3 regions of the Micromonospora taraxaci genome follow, and region 2 is predicted to be linked to each of the others. Evidence: predicted binding sites of a transcription regulator. Region 2 holds the regulator's gene; each other region holds the start of a gene.
What was found. Region 2 encodes HrcA, which represses chaperone genes, less so after heat shock. Its sites were predicted from a motif close to GGTTNGCACNCTCNNNNNGAGNGTGCNAACC; they were not measured.
Positions count from the first base shown of each region.

Region 1: a site for HrcA is predicted at 4,583-4,613, ahead of groES (co-chaperone GroES). Genes of this name have one in related genera too.
Region 3: a site for HrcA is predicted at 3,290-3,320, ahead of groL (chaperonin GroEL). Genes of this name have one in related genera too.

Region 1 covers NZ_VIWZ01000001.1:1,130,225-1,136,396, reverse strand. Annotated here, with positions in the region: gene FHU34_RS05445 (hypothetical protein) at 1-513, shown strand, start outside; gene FHU34_RS05440 (molybdopterin-dependent oxidoreductase) at 691-2,289, opposite strand; gene groL (chaperonin GroEL) at 2,423-4,063, opposite strand; gene groES (co-chaperone GroES) at 4,134-4,448, opposite strand; gene FHU34_RS05425 (THUMP-like domain-containing protein) at 4,709-5,905, shown strand; gene ybaK (Cys-tRNA(Pro) deacylase) at 5,916-6,172, shown strand, end outside.
Region 2 covers NZ_VIWZ01000001.1:1,714,514-1,720,685, forward strand. Annotated here, with positions in the region: gene FHU34_RS08160 (enoyl-CoA hydratase-related protein) at 1-784, opposite strand, end outside; gene hemW (radical SAM family heme chaperone HemW) at 804-2,027, shown strand; gene FHU34_RS08170 (DUF4870 domain-containing protein) at 2,232-2,864, opposite strand; gene hrcA (heat-inducible transcriptional repressor HrcA) at 3,091-4,113, shown strand; gene dnaJ (molecular chaperone DnaJ) at 4,185-5,330, shown strand; gene FHU34_RS08185 (16S rRNA (uracil(1498)-N(3))-methyltransferase) at 5,332-6,066, shown strand; gene ppk2 (polyphosphate kinase 2) at 6,071-6,172, opposite strand, start outside.
Region 3 covers NZ_VIWZ01000001.1:780,274-786,445, reverse strand. Annotated here, with positions in the region: gene FHU34_RS03725 (S8 family serine peptidase) at 1-137, shown strand, start outside; gene FHU34_RS03720 (GNAT family N-acetyltransferase) at 154-1,086, shown strand; gene FHU34_RS03715 (hypothetical protein) at 1,166-1,414, shown strand; gene groL (chaperonin GroEL) at 1,473-3,095, opposite strand; gene FHU34_RS03705 (hypothetical protein) at 3,368-4,555, opposite strand; gene FHU34_RS03700 (cold-shock protein) at 4,651-4,854, opposite strand; gene FHU34_RS03695 (GNAT family N-acetyltransferase) at 5,164-5,697, shown strand; gene paaN (phenylacetic acid degradation protein PaaN) at 5,802-6,172, opposite strand, start outside.

The DNA.
Region 1 (6,172 bases), 580 kb from region 2:
GGCCCGATCGCCGCGCACAACATCCACGACGCCAAGCCTGTCGCGGTAGCGGTGCAGGCCGACAAGCCGGACACCGCCAAGCTGATCCCGCACGGCACCCAGGGCAACCAGTCCCACATCGACCTGAACGACGAGCAGACGGCCAACGTCAAGGCGATCATCGCCGCGACGAAGAAGGCCGGTCTCCCGGAGCGCGCCGCGGTGATCTCGATCGCGACGAGCTTGCAGGAGTCGAAGCTGGAGAACCTGGGCCACCTCGGCGACATGAACGACCACGACTCGCTGGGCCTGTTCCAGCAGCGCCCGTCCAGTGGTTGGGGTACGCCGGAGCAGATCACCGACCCCGAGTACTCCACGACCGCGTTCCTCAAGGGCCTGCGTCAGGTCGACGGGTGGCAGGACATGCCCCTGACCGAGGCCGCGCAGACCGTGCAGGTCTCCGCCTACCCGGACGCGTACGCCCAGTGGGAGCAGCAGGCTGCCGACCTGGTCGGCCAGTACTGGAACAGCTGACCCCACCGAACAACCCGACCGATGGCCGGCACCCCACCCGGGGTGCCGGCCATCGTTGGTGGTCGGCTCGTAGATCTTGGACAGTTTCCGTTCAGGCAGGACGGAAACTGTCCAAGATCTCCACGATCGGACCCGCACAGGTCAGGCGGACGGCCGTGCGCTGGCCAACCGAGGCCGTCAGCGGACGGTGACGGTCACCGTGTGCCAGCCGGTCGCGCCGTCCGGGACGACGCCCTGCGTACGCTCGGTCTGGGTCTCGCCGGTCGCGTCCGTCGCCCGGACCTGGAGGCGATGCTCGCCCGGCGTGGCGTCCCAACTCCACGACCACTGCACCCAGGTGTCCACCGACACCGTCGGAGCCAGTGTCGCCTCCTGCCAGGGCCCGCCGTCGACGCGTACCTCGACGCGGCGGATGCCCCGGTGCTGCGCCCACGCCACCCCCGCGACGGTGATCGGGCCGGGGGTCAACCGGTTGCGTCGGCGGGGCGCGTCGATCCGGGACTGGGTCTTGATCGGGCCCTGGGCGGACCAGCCGCGCGGCACCCAGTACGCGTCGAAGTCGGCGAACCGGGTCAGCTCCAGCTCGGTCACCCACTTGCACGCCGACACGTAGCCGTAGAGGCCGGGCACCACCATCCGGACCGGGAAGCCGTGCTCGACCGGCAGCGGCTCGCCGTTCATGCCGACCGCCAGGAGGGCGTCCCGCCCGTCGCGCAGCGCGGCGGTGGGGGTGCCGCAGGTCCAGCCGTCGACCGACCGGCCAACCACCTGGTCGGCGTCCTCGTCCGGGTCCACCTCGTCGAGCAGTTCCCGCAGGGGTACGCCGAGCCAGCGGGCATTGCCGATCAGGTCCCCACCCACCTCGTTGGAGACGCACGCCAGCGTGACGTACCGCTCCACCAGCGGCCGGGCCAGCAGGTCGGCGTACGTGTAGGTGCGCTCGGTGCCGACCCGACCGTGGATCCGCAGCCGCCAGGTGTCCGGATCGACCTGCGGTACGACCAGCGCGGTGTCGATCCGGTAGAAGCCGAGGTTCGGAGTGACGTACGGCGCGAGTTGCGCCAGCGAGAGGTCCGCGCCGGCCGGCACGGCCGGCGCGGGGGCGACCGGTGCGGGTAGTCGGATCGCGTCCCGGGCGGCGGAGACGCCGCGTCGTCCCGCCAACCAGCGCCCACCGAGACCGGCCACCACTGCGGTGCCGAGCAGCACCCCACTGCCGGTGAGGAACCGTCGCCGGGACTCGGGGTCGACCTCGGCAGGGCCGTCCGCCCCGACGGGGGCCACCGGCACGGGCGCGGCGGGCGGCACGGTCGGGGTGGGTGGCGACCAGGGCCACGGGTCCAGTTCGAACGGCCCGTCGATGAACAGCCAGAGCACCAGGGCGCCGAGGCCGGCGCCGACCAGCGACGGCAACGCGTCGAAGGCGTCCGCACCGGAGCGGGTCACCGCGGCGGCCACGCCGATGACACCGAACGCGGCGATGCCGGCCAGGCCGAACGCCAACCGACGGACCGCCAGCACACCGAACAGCGCGGCGAACCCTGCCAGCAACAGGCCCGTGCCGACCAGCAGCGCAATCTTGTCGGCGGTGCCGAAGATGTCGATGGCCAGTTGCTTCAGCGACTCGGGGACGGCGTCCACGACCGCCCCGCCGACCGCTACCAGAGGCGCCGACCGGGGACCGGTCAGCACCGCCACCGGTTCGGCGATCCCGATCGCGACGGCGGCGGCGGTCACTCCGGCCAGCGCGGCGTAACGCCGCGACGTGGTGCTCATCGGCCCAGTGTGCGCGATCATCTCGCCCCGTCGCCAACAACGTCAGCGTTCGGTAATGACCTGGAAAGCGCGAGAACGGACCGGGGCACACCGCCGTACGACGGTGTGCCCCGGAACAGGTGTCGCTACCGGGTCAGAAGCCCGGGCCGTGCTGGTGGCCGTGACCGTGGCCGTGCCCACCGGCGGCGGCCGGCTCGGCCTGCTCCGGCTTGTCCACCACGAGGCTCTCCGTGGTGAGCAGCAGACCGGCGATCGAGGCGGCGTTGGTGACCGCGTTGCGGGTCACCTTCACCGGGTCGATGATGCCGGCCTTGACCAGGTCGACGTACTCGCCCTTGGCGGCGTCGAGGCCGTTGCCCCAGTCGAGGTCGGCGACCTTCTGCGTCACGACGTAGCCGTCGTGACCGGCGTTCTGGGCGATCCAGCGCAGCGGCTCGACGAGCGCCTTGCGGACGACCGAGACACCGACCTTCTCGTCACCGGTGAAGCCCAGGTCGTCGTCGAGCACCGAGAGGATCTGCACCAGAGCGGCACCGCCGCCGGGGACAGTGCCCTCCTCGACCGCTGCCTTGGTCGCCGCGATGGCGTCCTCGATGCGGTGCTTGCGCTCCTTCATCTCGACCTCGGTGGCCGCACCAGCCTTGATGACGGCGATGCCACCGGAGAGCTTCGCCAGCCGCTCGGCCAGCTTCTCCCGGTCCCAGTCGGAGTCGGAGGCCTCGATCTCCTTGCGGATCTGGGACACCCGGTCGGCGACGTCGGCCTTCTGGCCGCCGCCGTCGACGATCGTGGTGTTCTCCTTGTCGACCACGACGCGCCGAGCGGTGCCGAGCACCTCCAGGCCGACCTGGTCGAGCTTGTAGCCCAGCTCCGGGGCGACCAGCTCGGCACCCGTGGAGATCGCGATGTCCTGGAGCATCGCCTTGCGCCGGTCACCGAAGCCGGGGGCCTTGACCGCGCAGACCTTGAGGGTCTTGCGCAGCGAGTTGACCACCAGGGTGGAGAGCGCCTGGCCGTCCACGTCCTCGGCGATGATCAGCAGGGGCTTGCTGTTCTGCAGGACCTTCTCCAGCAGCGGCAGCAGCTCCTCGATCGCCGAGATCTTCTGGGTGGTGACCAGGATGTAAGCGTCCTCGAGGACGGACTCCTGGCTCTCCAGGTCGGTGACGAAGTTCGGCGAGATGAAGCCCTTGTCGAACTGGAGACCCTCGGTCACGTCCAGCTCGGTGGTCAGCATGGAGCCTTCCTCGACGGTGATGACACCGTCGCGGCCGACCCGCTCCATCGCCTCGGCGATCAGGTCGCCGATCGTGGCGTCCTGCGCGGAGATCGTCGCCACGTTCGCGATCGACTCCTTGCTGGTGACCTCGGCGGCACGGCCGAGCAGCGCCTCGGAGACCTTGACGGCCGCCGCGTCGATGCCCCGCTTGAGGCCGGCCGGGTTGGTCCCGGCGGTCACGTTGCGCAGACCCTCGCGAACCATCGCCTGGGCCAGCACGGTCGCGGTGGTGGTCCCGTCGCCGGCGACGTCGTTGGTCTTGGTCGCCACCTCCTTGACCAGCTGCGCGCCAAGGTTCTCGTACGGGTTGGTGAGCTCGATCTCCTTGGCGATGGTCACACCATCGTTGGTGATCGTCGGCGCACCGAATTTCTTGTCCAGGACGACGTTGCGCCCGCGCGGGCCGAGGGTGACCTTGACCGCGTCCGCGAGGGCGTTGACACCGTGCTCCAGCAGGTGCCGGGCGTCGTCCGAGAAGCTCAGGATCTTCGCCATTAATGTCCCTTCGAAGCGCCATTGCCCCGGCCCGGCGAGCCGGACCGGGGCAATGGAACTGATCGGTTGCTTACTTCTCGATGACCGCGAGGACGTCGCGGGCGGAGAGCACCAGGTACTCCTCGCCGGCGTACTTGACCTCGGTGCCGCCGTACTTCGAGTAGAGGACGGTGTCGCCGACCTGCACGTCAACCGGAACCCGGTTGCCGTTGTCGTCGACGCGCCCCGGGCCCACAGCGAGGACGGTGCCCTCCTGCGGCTTCTCCTTGGCGGTGTCGGGGATCACGATGCCCGACGCCGTGGTGGTCTCAGCCTCGTTCGCCTGGACCACGATGCGGTCCTCGAGCGGCTTGATCGCAACCTTGGTCGCGGTAGTCACGGGCATACCCTCCTGGGGTACTGGTTTCGTTGCTGGCCGGCGGGGCCGACCAGCGTCAATCTGCCTCATGCCACCGGGCGGGGCCGTCGTCGCGGGTGCCGGTCCGCCTGGCGTTGCGCACCCGGGTCGTGAGACCCGGAAGCTGGCACCCTCAGGGTGAGAGTGCTAATCGCAGGTTATTCCGTGGCTAGCACTCCGTCAAGGAGAGTGCCAGCGCGTCGCGCCCCGCCAGCCAGGATTCTTGGTTCGACCGGGAGAATGACCGGGTGGATCTCGATCAACTGGCGGCGCTGCGTACCCCCGAGGGGTCGGCCGCGCTCACGGCGGCGGCCGGTCTTGCCGGCGGTGATCCACTGGCCGCGGCCTCGGCGTTGCGCGCCGCCGGAGTGCCGCCGACGCTGGCCGCTGCGGCGCTCACCCAGGCCGAGCTGCGTCACCGGGCGGTCGGCAAGTTCGGCCCGGCCGCCGCCGGGATGTTCCTCACCCGCCCCGGCCTGGAACAGGCCACCCGCCGGGTCGTCGCCGACCGTCGGGCCGCCCGGCTGCACGCCGCCGGTGTGCGCACCCTGGCCGACCTCGGGTGCGGCCTCGGCGCCGACGCACTGGCCGCCGCCCGCGCCGGCATCCGGGTGTACGGGGTGGAGGCGGACCCGGTGACCGCCGCGATGGCCGCCGCCAACGCCGCGGCGGCCGGCCTGGCCGACCTGTTCACCGTCGAGTGCGGAGATGCCACAGCGTTCGACGTCTCCCAGGTCGACGGGGTCTTCTGCGACCCGGCCCGCCGCACGACCGGCACCGGCCGACGGATCTTCGACCCGCGCGCCTACTCGCCGCCGTGGGATTTCGTGACGGGGTTGGCCGAGCGGGTGCCGCACACCGTCGTGAAGGTGGCACCGGGCCTGGACCACGGGCTCATTCCAGCTGGCGCGGAGGCGGAGTGGGTAGGTGTGGACGGCGACCTGGTCGAGGCCGCGCTCTGGTGCGGTGAGCTAGCCGAGGTGCCCCGCCGCGCCACCCTCTACCGGCAGCAGGGCGGCGAGACCCGCCGCTACCAGCTCACCGGCTCGGGCACCGACGAGGCACCTGTCGGGCCGACGCGTCGCTACCTGTACGACCCGGACCCGGCGGTGGTCCGGGCGCACCTCGTCGCCGAACTCGCCGCCGAGCTGGACGCCACCCTCGGCGACCCGAGCATCGCCTACCTCTATGCCGACCGCCCCACCCGCACCCCGTACGCGCGCTGCCTGGAGATCACCGACGTGCTGCCGTTCTCGCTCAAGCGTCTGCGGGCGCTGTTGCGCGATCGCGGGGTGGGTCGGGTGGAGATCCTCAAGCGGGGTTCCGCGCTTACCCCGGAGCAGCTTCGGCGGGACCTGCGGCTGACCGGCGACGCCTCGGCCAGCCTGGTGCTCACCCGGGTCGCGAACGCACCGACAGTGCTGATCGGGCAGCCGGTGGTCTAGCGTCGTCGGTGTGGCGGGACAAGGCACTCCGGCAACGGCACTGTTGGTCAAGCGCGGGATCGCGCATCGCACCCATCCGTACCGGGTGTCGCCGGACGCCCCGAACTACGGCGCGTTGGTGGCGGTGGCGCTCGGCGTGGCACCGGAGCGCGTCTTCAAGTCGCTGGTGACCGAGGTCGACGGTGGGCTCACCGTCGCGGTCGTCCCGGTCACGGGTGAGGTGGACCTCAAGGCGCTCGCGGCGGCGGTCGGCGGCAAGCGGGCGAC
Region 2 (6,172 bases):
CGTCCAGAGCGGCCACCCATCGAGTCAATCTCTTTCCCCGGAACGCGGTGACTCCCTCGCGCCCCTCGTCGGAGAGGAAGTAGCTGGTCGACAGGGCGGACAGCCGGGCCAGGTCGGCGCGCAGCTCGGCAGTGCCCGGCCGACGCAGCAACTCCTTCGCGCCCGCCAAGGCGCCGGGAGCACCCCGCACCAGCGAGTCGCAGTAGCCCCGCACCGCGGCGTCCAGCTCGGCGGCGGGCACGGAGGCCGTGACCAGGCCGACCTGGGCGGCCCGCCGCCCGTCGAAGGTGTCCCCGGTCAGGTACAGCTCGGCCGCGGCACGCGGGTGCAGCCGGGGCAGCACGGTCGCCGAAATCACCGCCGGGATCACCCCGATCCGCACCTCGGTGAACGCGAACGTCGCCTCGTCGGCGCAGACCGCGAGATCGGCGGCGGCGATCAGGCCCAGCCCGCCCGCCCGCGCCGGCCCACCCACCCGGGCCAGCACCGGCTTCGGGCACTCCCAGATCGCCGCGAGTACGTCACCCAGCATGCCGGCCGGCACCGTCCCGCTGGCGTACGCGGCGGCCGTCTCCTTCAGGTCCGCGCCGGAGCAGAAGACCGGGCCGGTGTGGTCGAGCACGATCGCCCGTACCGTCTCGTCGGCGATCGCGTCGCCCAGCCCGGCCAGCAGCTGAGTCATGAGAGCTGTGGAGAGCGCGTTGCGGTTGTGTGGGCTGTCCAGGGTGAGGGTGGTCACCCCACGGGCCGTGGCGACCCGCACGAGGACGTCGGGAGAGGTCATGCCGGGCACACTAGTGGCCATGCCCGGCGTCCTTCCAGATGGTGAGACCGTCCCCGTCGACGGATCGTTGCCCGCCACCGCCACCACGGCGGTCGGCGCGCGCGGCTTCGGCGTGTACGTCCACGTGCCGTTCTGCGCCAGTCGCTGCGGCTACTGCGACTTCAACACCTACACGGCAGCCGAGCTGGGCGGTGGCGCAAGCCGCGACGGGTACGCCGACACCGTCCTGGCCGAGCTGGCGCTCGCCGCCCGGGTGCTGGGCGACAGCCCACCGCCCCGGGTCGACACCGTCTTCGTCGGCGGCGGCACGCCCACCCTGCTCCCCGCCGACGACCTGGCCCGCATCCTCGACGGCATCGACCGCACCTGGGGGTTGGCCGCCGACGCCGAGGTGACCACCGAAGCCAACCCGGAATCGGTCACCCCGGAATCGTTGAAGCTGCTGCGGGCTGCCGGCTACACCCGGATCTCACTGGGCATGCAGTCCGCGTCGCCGGGAGTGCTGGCGATCCTGGACCGCAAACACAGCGCCGGCCGGGCCACCGCCGCCGCGCTGGAAGCCCGCGACGCCGGGTTCGAGCACGTGAACCTGGACCTGATCTACGGAACGCCGGGAGAACGGGCCGAGGACTTCGCCGCCTCGTTGGAGCAGGTGGTCGCCGCCGGGGTGGACCACGTCAGCGCGTACGCCCTGATCGTCGAGGACGGCACCCGGCTCGCCGCCCGGATGCGGCGCGGCGAACTGGCGTACCCCAGTGACGACGTGGCCGCGGACCGCTACCTGGCCGCGGAGGCCGCGCTCGACGCGGCCGGACTCTCCTGGTACGAGGTCTCCAACTGGGCGGCCACCGACGAGGCCCGGTGCCGGCACAACCTGCTCTACTGGACCGGCGCGGACTGGTGGGGGCTGGGGCCGGGAGCACACAGCCACGTCGGCGGCGTGCGGTGGTGGAACGTCAAGCACCCCTCCGCGTACGCCCAGCGGTTGGCCGCCGGCGCGTCTCCGGGTCTGGCCCGGGAGGTGCTCACGGCAGACGAGGCGCACATGGAGGACGTGATGCTGCGGCTCCGCCTCGCCAGCGGCCTGCCGTTGACAGTGCTCGACGCCGCCGGCCGGGCCGGTGCCGAGCGGGCACTGGCCGACGGCCTGCTGGCCGCCGACGAGTACGCGGCCGGCCGGGCCGTGCTCACGCTGCGCGGGCGGCTGCTCGCCGACGCCGTCGTGCGCGATCTGCTGCCCTAGGGCCTCTGTCAAAGCCCCTGGCCGGCCTGCGGCGGGCCCGGACGACGACCGGCCGCGTTGGATGTTCGCCCGGATACAACACCGGTATCCGAACGAACATCCGCCTTACCGGACCGCCGCCCGGACTCCGCCTCGGCTCGACCGAGGACTTTGACACAGGCCCTAGCGGGGCGGGCCGGCCGGGGGAGCGGCCGGCCCGAGGTCTCACTTGACGAAGCTCGCGGAGAGCGGGTAGCGGTAGAGCTGCCCCTCGTTGGCCTTGATGCCGGCGAGGATGCCGAACACCGCGCCGAGGATGATGGCCGCGCCGACCCCGATGAAGCCGATCAGGATGCAGGACAGCACCCAGCCGATCAGGCCGACGATCGACCAGATGAGCTGGAAGTTGAGCGCCGCCACGGCGTGCGTCCGCACGGTCGGGGACTGGTTGCCACGGGCCAGCAGGGCCACCAGCGGGCCGATCCAGCCGAGCACACCGCCGCTGATGATCATGCCGGCGGCGCCGCCGAAGTGCGCGACGAGCGCCCAGGTCTTGTCCTCGTTGTTGGCGTAGCCGCCGCCGGGGCCGCCGTACGCGCCACCGGTCGGGTAGCCGCCGCCGGGCGGGGGATAGCCCCCGGGCGGAGGGTAGCCGCCCGCCGGAGGGTAGCCGCCTGACGGCGGTTGGTCACCGGTGGGCGGCGGATAGCCACCGGGCGGGGGATAGCCGCCCGGGCCGGGTGCCCCGGACAGTGGTGCGGTGGGTGGCTCGGCCGACGGGTACGAACCCGGGGAGGTCGGCTCCGGCGGGTAGTTGCCGGGGTCACCCGCGCCGGGAGGGCGAGGAGGTTCAGTCATGGATGTCACGGTAGGGGCACCGGGCAACGCCGCACCAGAGCAACACCTCCCGGCAGTGTGGGCCGTTCGGGTCCGGCGAGGTGGCGCGGGCCGCACCGACGGGCCGCCGTTGATCATCGCGTCGACGGGTACCTCGACGTAGACTGGCACTCGCTACAGTCGAGTGCCAGGACGGCCCGGCCGGCCCAGGAAGCCGGCGGCCGACGTGCGACAGGAGGTGCGGAGGATGGGTCTCGACGACCGAAAACTCGCCGTGCTCCGCGCCATCGTCGAGGACTACGTCTCCACGCAGGAGCCGGTCGGCAGCAAGGCGCTGGTCGAGCGGCACCAGCTCGGGGTCTCCCCGGCCACGGTCCGCAACGACATGGCCGTGCTGGAGGAGGAGGGCTACATCCGGCAGCCGCACACGAGCGCCGGCCGGGTGCCCACCGACCGCGGTTACCGACTCTTCGTCGACCGGTTGTCCCGGGTCAAGCCGCTCAGTCCGGCCGAGCGCCGGGCCATCGAGCGCTTCCTGGTCGGAGCGGTGGACCTCGACGACGTGGTGCACCGCACGGTGCGGCTGCTCGCCCAGTTGACGCGGCAGGTGGCCGTCGTGCAGTACCCGAGCCTGGCCCGCTCCTCGGTGCGGCACCTGGAGCTGGTGCCGATCTCCACCACCCGGCTGATGCTCGTCATGATCGCCGACACCGGGCGGGTGGAGCAGCGGCTGGTGGAGCTGCCCCGGCCGGTGCCCGCCGACGACGTCACCGACCTGCGTCGGCTGGTCAACGAGAAGTTGGCCGGGGCCCGGCTGTCCGACACCCCGCCACTGGTGCAGGCACTGGTCGACGAGTCGTCCGCCGAGCTGCGGCCGACGATGACCATGCTCTCCACCGTGCTGCTGGAGACGCTCGTCGAGCGGAGCGAGGAACGCATCGCGCTGGCCGGCACCGCGAACCTCACGCGGGGTGGCCTGCTCGACTTCCAGGGTTCCCTGCGGCCGATCCTCGAGGCCCTGGAGGAGGAGGTCGTGCTCCTCAAGCTCATCGGCGAGACCGAGCCGAGCACGACCCGGGTGCTGATCGGCGACGAGAACGAGTTCGACAACCTGCGGGCCGCGTCGGTGGTCAGCACCGGCTACGGCCCGGGCGCGACGATCGTCGGCGGTCTGGGGGTGCTGGGGCCCACCCGGATGGACTACCCCGGCAACATCGCCACGGTGCGCGCCGTGGCACGCTACGTGGGCGAGTTGCTGGCCCAGAACTGACCAGTCAGGGCCGACGGCCGGCGGCTGCCGGATCGGCGCAACGCGAGACGAACATGAGGACACGGAACGCAGTGGCCAGGGACTACTACGGCATTCTCGGTGTGAGCCGGGAAGCCTCCGATGACGAGATCAAGCGCGCCTACCGCAAGCTGGCGCGCCAGTTCCACCCGGACGTCAATCCGGACCCGGAGGCTCAGGAGAAGTTCAAGGACATCAACGCCGCGTACGAGGTCCTCTCGGACGACCGGAAGCGGCAGATCGTCGACCTGGGTGGCGACCCGCTCGCCCCGGGCGGCGGCGGTGCCGGCGGCCCCGGGGGTCCCGGAGGCGCCGGTCCGTTCGTCGGTTTCCAGGACATCATGGACGCGTTCTTCGGCGGTGCCGGGGGCAACGCCCGTGGCCCGCGCCCGCGTACCCGCCCGGGCGCCGACGCGATCCTGCGACTCGAACTCGACCTGCACGAGACGGCGTTCGGCGTCGAGGCGCCGATCACCGTCGACACCGCAGTGCTCTGCACCACCTGCTCCGGCGCCGGCACGGCCGCCGGCACGCACCTGGCGACCTGCGAGGCGTGTGCCGGTCGGGGCGAGGTGCAGTCGGTGCAGCGCACCTTCCTCGGCCAGGTCGTCTCCGCCCGGCCGTGCACCGTGTGCCAGGGCTACGGCACCACCATCCCGCACCCCTGCCCGACCTGCGCCGGCGACGGCCGGGTGCGGACCCGCCGCTCGCTGACCGTCAAGATCCCGGCCGGCGTCGAGGACGGCATGCGGATCCGGCTGGCCCAGCAGGGCGAGGTAGGCCCCGGTGGCGGCACCGCCGGTGACCTCTACGTGGAGATCCACGAGCGCCCGCACGACGTCTACTCCCGCAAGGGCGACGACCTGCACTGCCGGGTCACCGTGCCGATGACCGCGGCGGCGTTGGGCACCCGGCTGACCATCAAGACCCTGGACAGCGAGGAGACCGTGGACGTCAAGGCCGGCACCCAGCCGGCCAGCACGCTGCGACTGCGCGCCCGGGGCGTACCGCACCTGCGCGGCACCGGCCGGGGCGACCTCTACGTGCACCTGGACGTGCGGACCCCGACCAAGCTCGACCCGGACCAGGAGAAGATGCTGCGCGACTTCGCCAAGACCCGTGGTGAGGAGGTCGCCGAGTTGTCCAAGCAGGGCGGCTTCTTCTCCCGGATGCGCGACGCGTTCAACGGGCACGCCTGAGGTGTCCGCACCGCTGTTCCTGGTCGAGGCGCTGCCCACCGGCGACGCGCTGACCCTGGACGGCCCGGAGGGGCACCACGCGGCCACCGTGCAGCGGCTGCGCGTCGGCGAGGAGCTGCTGCTCGCCGACGGGCGGGGCGGCACGGCCGCCGCCGTGGTCACCGCCGTCGGCCGGGGCAGCCTGGAGGTCACCATCACCTCCCGGGGGTACGCGGACGCGCCCGTACCCCGGATCGTCACCGTGCAGGGCATCGCGAAGGGCGACCGGGGCGAGTTGGCAGTGCAGGCGATGACCGAGGTCGGCGTCGACGAGATCGTGCCGTGGGCGGCGTCGCGCTCGGTGACCCAGTGGCGCGGCGACCGGGGCGTACGCGCACGGGAGAAGTGGGTGGCGACCGCCCGGGAGGCAGCCAAGCAGGCCCGCCGGCCGTGGTTGCCGGTGGTGGCCGGCGCGCCCGACGAGTCGACCGCCACGGTGGCCCGTCGGATCGCCGGTGCCGCCGCCGCGTTCGTGCTGCACGAGGAGGCCGACGAGCGGCTGACCACCGCCGAGCTGCCGACCGCCGGTGAGATCGTCCTGGTGGTCGGCCCGGAGGGCGGCATCGCCCCGGCCGAGCTGACCGCGTTCCGCGAGGCCGGCGGTCGGCCGGTGCGGCTCGGGCCGGCGGTGCTGCGCACCTCGACCGCCGGCGTGGCGGCGCTCAGCGTGCTCGCCACCCGCCTCGGCCGCTGGTGACCGTTCAGGGCCTCGGAAACACCGGCACGACCTCCTCCTCCGGCCCCAGGTCCAGCCCGGCGTTTCCGATGATCTGCGGGTCCGGTGTGCCGACCACCTCGGGATC
Region 3 (6,172 bases), 930 kb from region 2:
CGGCGGCCACCCCGACGTACCGCTCCCGCAACCCGTCCGACGACTGCGGCACTCCGTCGAACGTCACCGGCGCCGGCCAGGTCGACGCGTACGCCGCTGTCAGCGCTGCCGCGGGGGTGCGACCCGGTACCCGGTGATCTAGGGTCGGCGACCATGGACGCCGAGATCACCGTCACCGAGCTGAGCGCCGACCTGGTCCCCGCCGTGGTGCGGCTCTGCGAGCAGGCTCTGGACCTGCCCGAGGACGCCGCCGAGGCGGCACCCATCGTGGACGTGCTCTGGCCTCGGGCCGCCGGCGACCGGCGGGTGGTGGGGCTGGGCGCGTACCGGGACGCGGACCTGGTCGGGGTGTTGATCTGCTCGGAGTCGTCGACCGAGCCGGGCATCGGGCACGTCGACCTGGTCGCGGTTCTCCCGCAGCAGCGCCGTCGAGGTGTCGGCCGTTCGCTGCTGCGCCGGGCCGAGCAGGTGCTCGCCGAGCGCGGCGTGACCGAGGTGCTGTTGGCCGGGAACCCGCCGTACTACGCGTGGCCGGGCATCGACGTCCGCTACACGCCGGCGGTGTGCGCCGCCCTGGCGCTGGGCTACCAGCAGGACCGGACCGCCTGGAACATGACCGCCGACCTGTCGTACGACGGGTCGCCGGCACTGCGGTCCACGGAGGCGGCCGAGCGTCGGCTGGCCGACCAGGGCGTGACCGTACGCCGGGCGGAGCCGAGGGACCTGCCGGCGCTCACCGCGTTCGCCCGGGCCACCTTCGGCGGCACGTGGGACGGCGAGTTGAGCGGGTCGGTGGGTCGTGACGGCGCTGGCTGCCACCTGGCGGAGCGGGGCGGCGAGGTGCTCGGCTTCGCCGCGTACGGGTCGTCGCGGCCGAGCTGGTTCGGGCCGATGGGCACCGCGCCGGCAGCCGAGGGCTCGGGCATCGGTGGGGTGCTGCTGCGGCGCTGCCTCCGGGATCAGCAGGCAGCCGGGCTGGACCGGGCGCAGATCGGCTGGGTGGGGCCGGTGCCGTTCTACTCGGGCAGCGCGGGCGCCTGGATCGAGCGGGTCTTCTTCCTGTACCGACGGACGTTGACGGAATAAACACGTCAAACGGGACATGGATCCATTCGCCCGCATCGGGCCATCGATGCCCCCTACCGTTTCGGTAGAGGAGGCAGCCATGACCACGGATGACGACCAGACCGAGGACGGCCCGCCGATCACCTGGAAACCGGTCGGCGAGCTCCCCGGCCAACTGCCGTTCGACCGGCTCGACTACGGCGATGCCGAGCAACTCGCCGAGATGACCACCGACGGGGAGCCGCCGGTGGTCGAGGAGCCGCGCGAGATGGTGGACGCCCCGATCCAACTGCTTCCGCCGTACGACCGGGCGCAGAAACGGCGCAACCAGCGCCCCCTACCGACCTGACGACGAACGGGGCGGACCGCGTCAGCGGCCCGCCCCGTTCGGTGTGTCGGAACTGGACTCAGAAGTCCATGTCCCCGCCACCCGGGCCAGCCGGGGCAGCCGGGGTCTTCTCCGGCTTGTCCGCGACAACGGCCTCGGTGGTGAGGAACAGCGCCGCGATGGAAGCGGCGTTCTGCAGCGCGGAGCGCGTCACCTTGGCCGGGTCGATGATGCCCGCGGCCAGCAGGTCGACGTACTCGCCGTTGGCGGCGTTGAGGCCGTGACCCGACTCGAGGTTACGGACCTTCTCCACCACGACGCCGCCCTCGAGGCCGGCGTTGACGGCGATCTGCCGCAGCGGGGCGTCCAGCGCGACCTTGACGATGTTCGCACCGGTCGCCTCGTCGCCGACCAGGTCGAGCTTGTCGAAGGCGGTCTTGCCGGCCTGGACCAGCGCGACGCCACCACCCGGGACGATGCCCTCCTCGACGGCGGCCTTCGCGTTGCGAACGGCGTCCTCGATGCGGTGCTTGCGCTCCTTGAGCTCGACCTCGGTGGCCGCGCCGACCTTGATGACCGCAACGCCGCCGGCCAGCTTGGCCAGCCGCTCCTGCAGCTTCTCCCGGTCGTAGTCGGAGTCGCTCTTGTCGATCTCGGCCCGGATCTGGTTGACCCGACCCTGGATCTGCTCGGCGTCACCGGCACCGTCGACGATGGTGGTCTCGTCCTTGGTCACCACGACCTTGCGGGCGCGGCCCAGCATGTCGAGGCTGGCGGCGTCGAGCTTGAGGCCGACCTCCTCGCTGATGACCTGGCCACCGGCGAGGATGGCGATGTCGGTCAGCATGGCCTTGCGGCGGTCACCGAAGCCCGGCGCCTTGACGGCGACCGACTTGAAGGTGCCACGGACCTTGTTGACCACCAGGGTGGCGAGGGCCTCGCCCTCCAGGTCCTCGGCGATGATCAGCAGCGGCTTGCCCGACTGCATGACCTTCTCCAGGATCGGGAGCAGGTCCTTCACCGACGAGATCTTGCTGTTGGCGATCAGGATGTACGGGTCGTCGAAGACGGCCTCCATACGCTCCGGGTCGGTCATGAAGTAGGCCGAGATGTAGCCCTTGTCGAAGCGCATACCCTCGGTGAGCTCCAGCTCCAGCCCGAAGGTGTTGCTCTCCTCGACGGTGATGACGCCTTCCTTGCCGACCTTGTCCATCGCCTCGGCGATGATCTCGCCGACGGTGCTGTCGCCAGCGGAGATGGAGGCGGTGGAGGCGATCTGCTCCTTGGTCTCGACGTCCTTGGCGAGCTTGGACAGCTCCTCCGAGACGCTCGCGACCGCGGCCTCGATGCCCCGCTTCAGGGCCATCGGGTTGGCACCGGCGGCCACGTTGCGCAGGCCCTCGCGAACCAGGGCCTGGGCCAGGACGGTCGCCGTCGTCGTGCCGTCACCGGCAACGTCGTCGGTCTTCTTGGCGACCTCCTTGACCAGCTCAGCGCCGATCTTCTCGTACGGGTCCTCGAGCTCGATCTCCTTGGCGATGCTCACACCATCGTTGGTGATGGTGGGGGCACCCCACTTCTTCTCGAGCACGACGTTGCGGCCCTTGGGGCCGAGGGTCACCTTTACGGCGTCGGCGAGCTGGTTCATGCCCCGCTCGAGGCCGCGGCGCGCCTCTTCGTCGAACGCGATCATCTTGGCCATACGGCGTTGTCCTCCTGGACACTCACGGGCCACCCGAGATGTGTGCCTCGGATGGGCCGCCTGGTGTACGCACCTTGGGACGTCGCCACCTGGCGACGACGACGTCCTTCGGCCGGGCCGGATAGCCCGCGACGACCGGCCATGTGCCGCCCCGGCGTCTCCACGCCGGTGCAACCTGGCCCCACCGTCCCGACCATTGGCACTCACGGTATGCGAGTGCCAATGACTTGTTTAGCACTCTCCCCTGCCGAGTGCAAGCACGATGAGGCCGCTCAGCCGAGTTCGGCGGCCAGTCCGGCAGCGTTCACCGGCGCCTCATGGGCGCGCTGCTCGGTGTACGTCAGCAGCAGACCGATCATCTGGGCGAGGTGGGCCGGCAGGGCCAGGACCGCGGTGACTCCGATCACCACCACCGCACCGACCGCGGTGCCCGCCGAGGCGAAGGGATCCGTACCGAACGCGGCGGTGCCGAAGCCTTCGATGGCGCTGGCGACGAAGCTGACGACGATCACCGCGAGGGCCACCAGCGCCACCCGGCCGAGCAGCAGGCCGAGCCGGTCGTGGAACATCCGGAACGATCGGCCGATCGGGTTGTGGCGCTCGAAGAGGTAGACCGGGCCGGCCATGCTCAGCGCGAACGCCAGGTAGATGCCCGGGAGTACGCAGAAGCAGACTCCGATGCCGATGAGCAGACTGACCAGCAGGGTCCAGCCCCACAGTCCGAGCGCCCGACGAAGGCCGTAGCGGAGCGCGGAGTCGAGGCTGGCCGGCTGACCCACGGCCTGCCGGGTGATCACCCAACTACCGGCGGCCCACCCGATGGCCTGCACCAGGCCGATCACCAGACTCCCGCCGACCAGCACGGCCAAAAGACCCGCCAGTTCCGCGACGAAGTTGTCCGGCAGCGCGGCTGTCGAACTCGTCTCGACCTCGGCAGCCCACGTGGCCGACGGGTCCAACCCGAGAGAGATCACCGACAGCACCGCCGCGGGCAACACCTGGGTGAGCAGCATGATGGGCACCAACTGCCGCCAGCCCCGGCGCAGCGCCTCCCCGCACCTGGTGAACCAGCCGCCGATGCCGGCGCCGGGTGGGGTGACCAGGGGATCGTTCGGGTCGAAGCCGTAACCGGGCGGGTACCACCCGATCGGCGGCCCCGGATGCCACTGTTGCCCGCCGTAGGGACCCGCGCCGGGCGGGTAGCCCCCGGTGGGCGGAAACACCCAGCCCTGCGGCGGCGGACCCCAGGCGCCCTGCGCCGGATCCGCACCCGGCGGAGGACCGCCCGCACCCCAGGCACCCTGCGCGGGGTCCCACCCCGGTGGAGGACCGGCCGGCGGTACGCCTGGTTCCCCACCCGGCGGCGGACCGGCAGGGCCGGGTTGGCTCTGGGTCGGGTCGGACGGGCCCGGCTCACCCGGCCCGGACGGTGGGGTGGACGAGGGTGGCTGGTCGGTCATGAACGCTCCTCAGCATCGGCTGGAACGGTTCACGATCTTCCCGGTTGCGCGCCCGTGCCGCTGCCCCGACGCGCGGGGCTGTCGGTGCACGAAATTCAGCCGATGACGCGTACGTGTTCCGCCTGCGGACCCTTCTGGCCCTGCGCGATCTCGAACTCCACCCGCTGGCCGTCCTCCAACGCCTTGTAGCCGTCCATCTCGATCGCGGAGAAGTGGACGAACACGTCCTGACCGCCGTCGACGGCGATGAAGCCGTAACCCTTTTCGGCGTTGAACCACTTCACGGAACCCTGTGCCACGGTGCCACTTCCCTCACTCTGCGCGGCGTTGCCTGCCCGGCGCACGACACAGCCGGACGCCATCGGAGCACCGCTCAGCAATCGATGACGGCCATTGAAAGCGGTGACCGAAATCGCACGCTACACGAGGAGTGACAGCCGTGCACGACCACAAATCGGGCATATTTCAGTGCGGCTGGATCATGTCGGCGGACCGGTTTTCCGATCCACCGGGATCCAGGGTGGTGGATGGCGGTGAGGGCCCATGGGCTACCGGCGGCTGAGAGGCGCGGCCGGAAACCGGTTCCGCCCTGTGGTAGGCATGCGGACATGACCATCGACACCGGTTCGCCCGGCCTGCGGCAGGCGGAGATCCGCCGGGTTCGGCCGATGGATGCCGCCCGGATGCGGGCGCTGCGCCTGGAGATGCTCGCCGACGCGCCGTTGGCCTTCCTGGAGACGATCGCGGACGCGGCGGCCCGGTCCCACGCCGAGTACGCCGCGCGGGTCGCCTACACCTCCGCCGGCCCGAACAACGCGCAGTTCGTCGCGGACCCGGGCCGTGGGCGGCTGGTCGGGCACGCCGGCGGCACCATCGCTCCGACCGAGGCGGGGCTGACCGTGATCTACGCCGTGTACGTCACGCCGACCTGGCGGGGCAGCGGCCTGCTCGGCGAGCTGATCGACGGTGTGGCCGCCTGGTCGCGGTCCTGCGGCCGACCGGAGTTGCTGCTGGAGGTCGTGGTGGGCAACGACCGCGCCTACCGCGCCTACCAACGGCTCGGTTTCGAGGACACCGGCGTACGGGTCCCCCACCCGAACATCCCCGCGATGACGGAGCTGCAGATGCGCCGCCCAGCCTGACCCCCCCACCCTCCCCTCCCGCCAGCGACCGGTGATCAAGAGGTTTGCGTCAGGAACCGCTCTCGCGCTGACGCAAACCTCTTGATCACTTCGGCCGTCGAGTGTCAGGCCGGTCGTCGGGACTGGACGATCCGGAAGCGGTTCGCCACGTACGCGCCGTCGGTCAGGGCCGCGTTGGCCGCCGCGTTGGCGCCACTGCCGTGGAAGTCGGAGAACGCCGCCGACTGGTTCACGAAGACCCCGCCGGTGAGGTTGCAGGACAGGTGCACCCCCACCTCGACCGCGACCGCCTCGGTGGCGTCCAGCACCGACTCGTCGGTGGAGTAGACCCCAGCGGTGAGCGCGCCCTTCTCGCCGACCGTGCGACGCAGCAGCTCCAGGCTGTGCGCCGTCGAGTCGGTCGCGATGGCGAACGAGATGGGCCCGAACCACTCCCGGCCGTACGTCTCCGCGTCGTCAGCGGCCAGCTTCACGA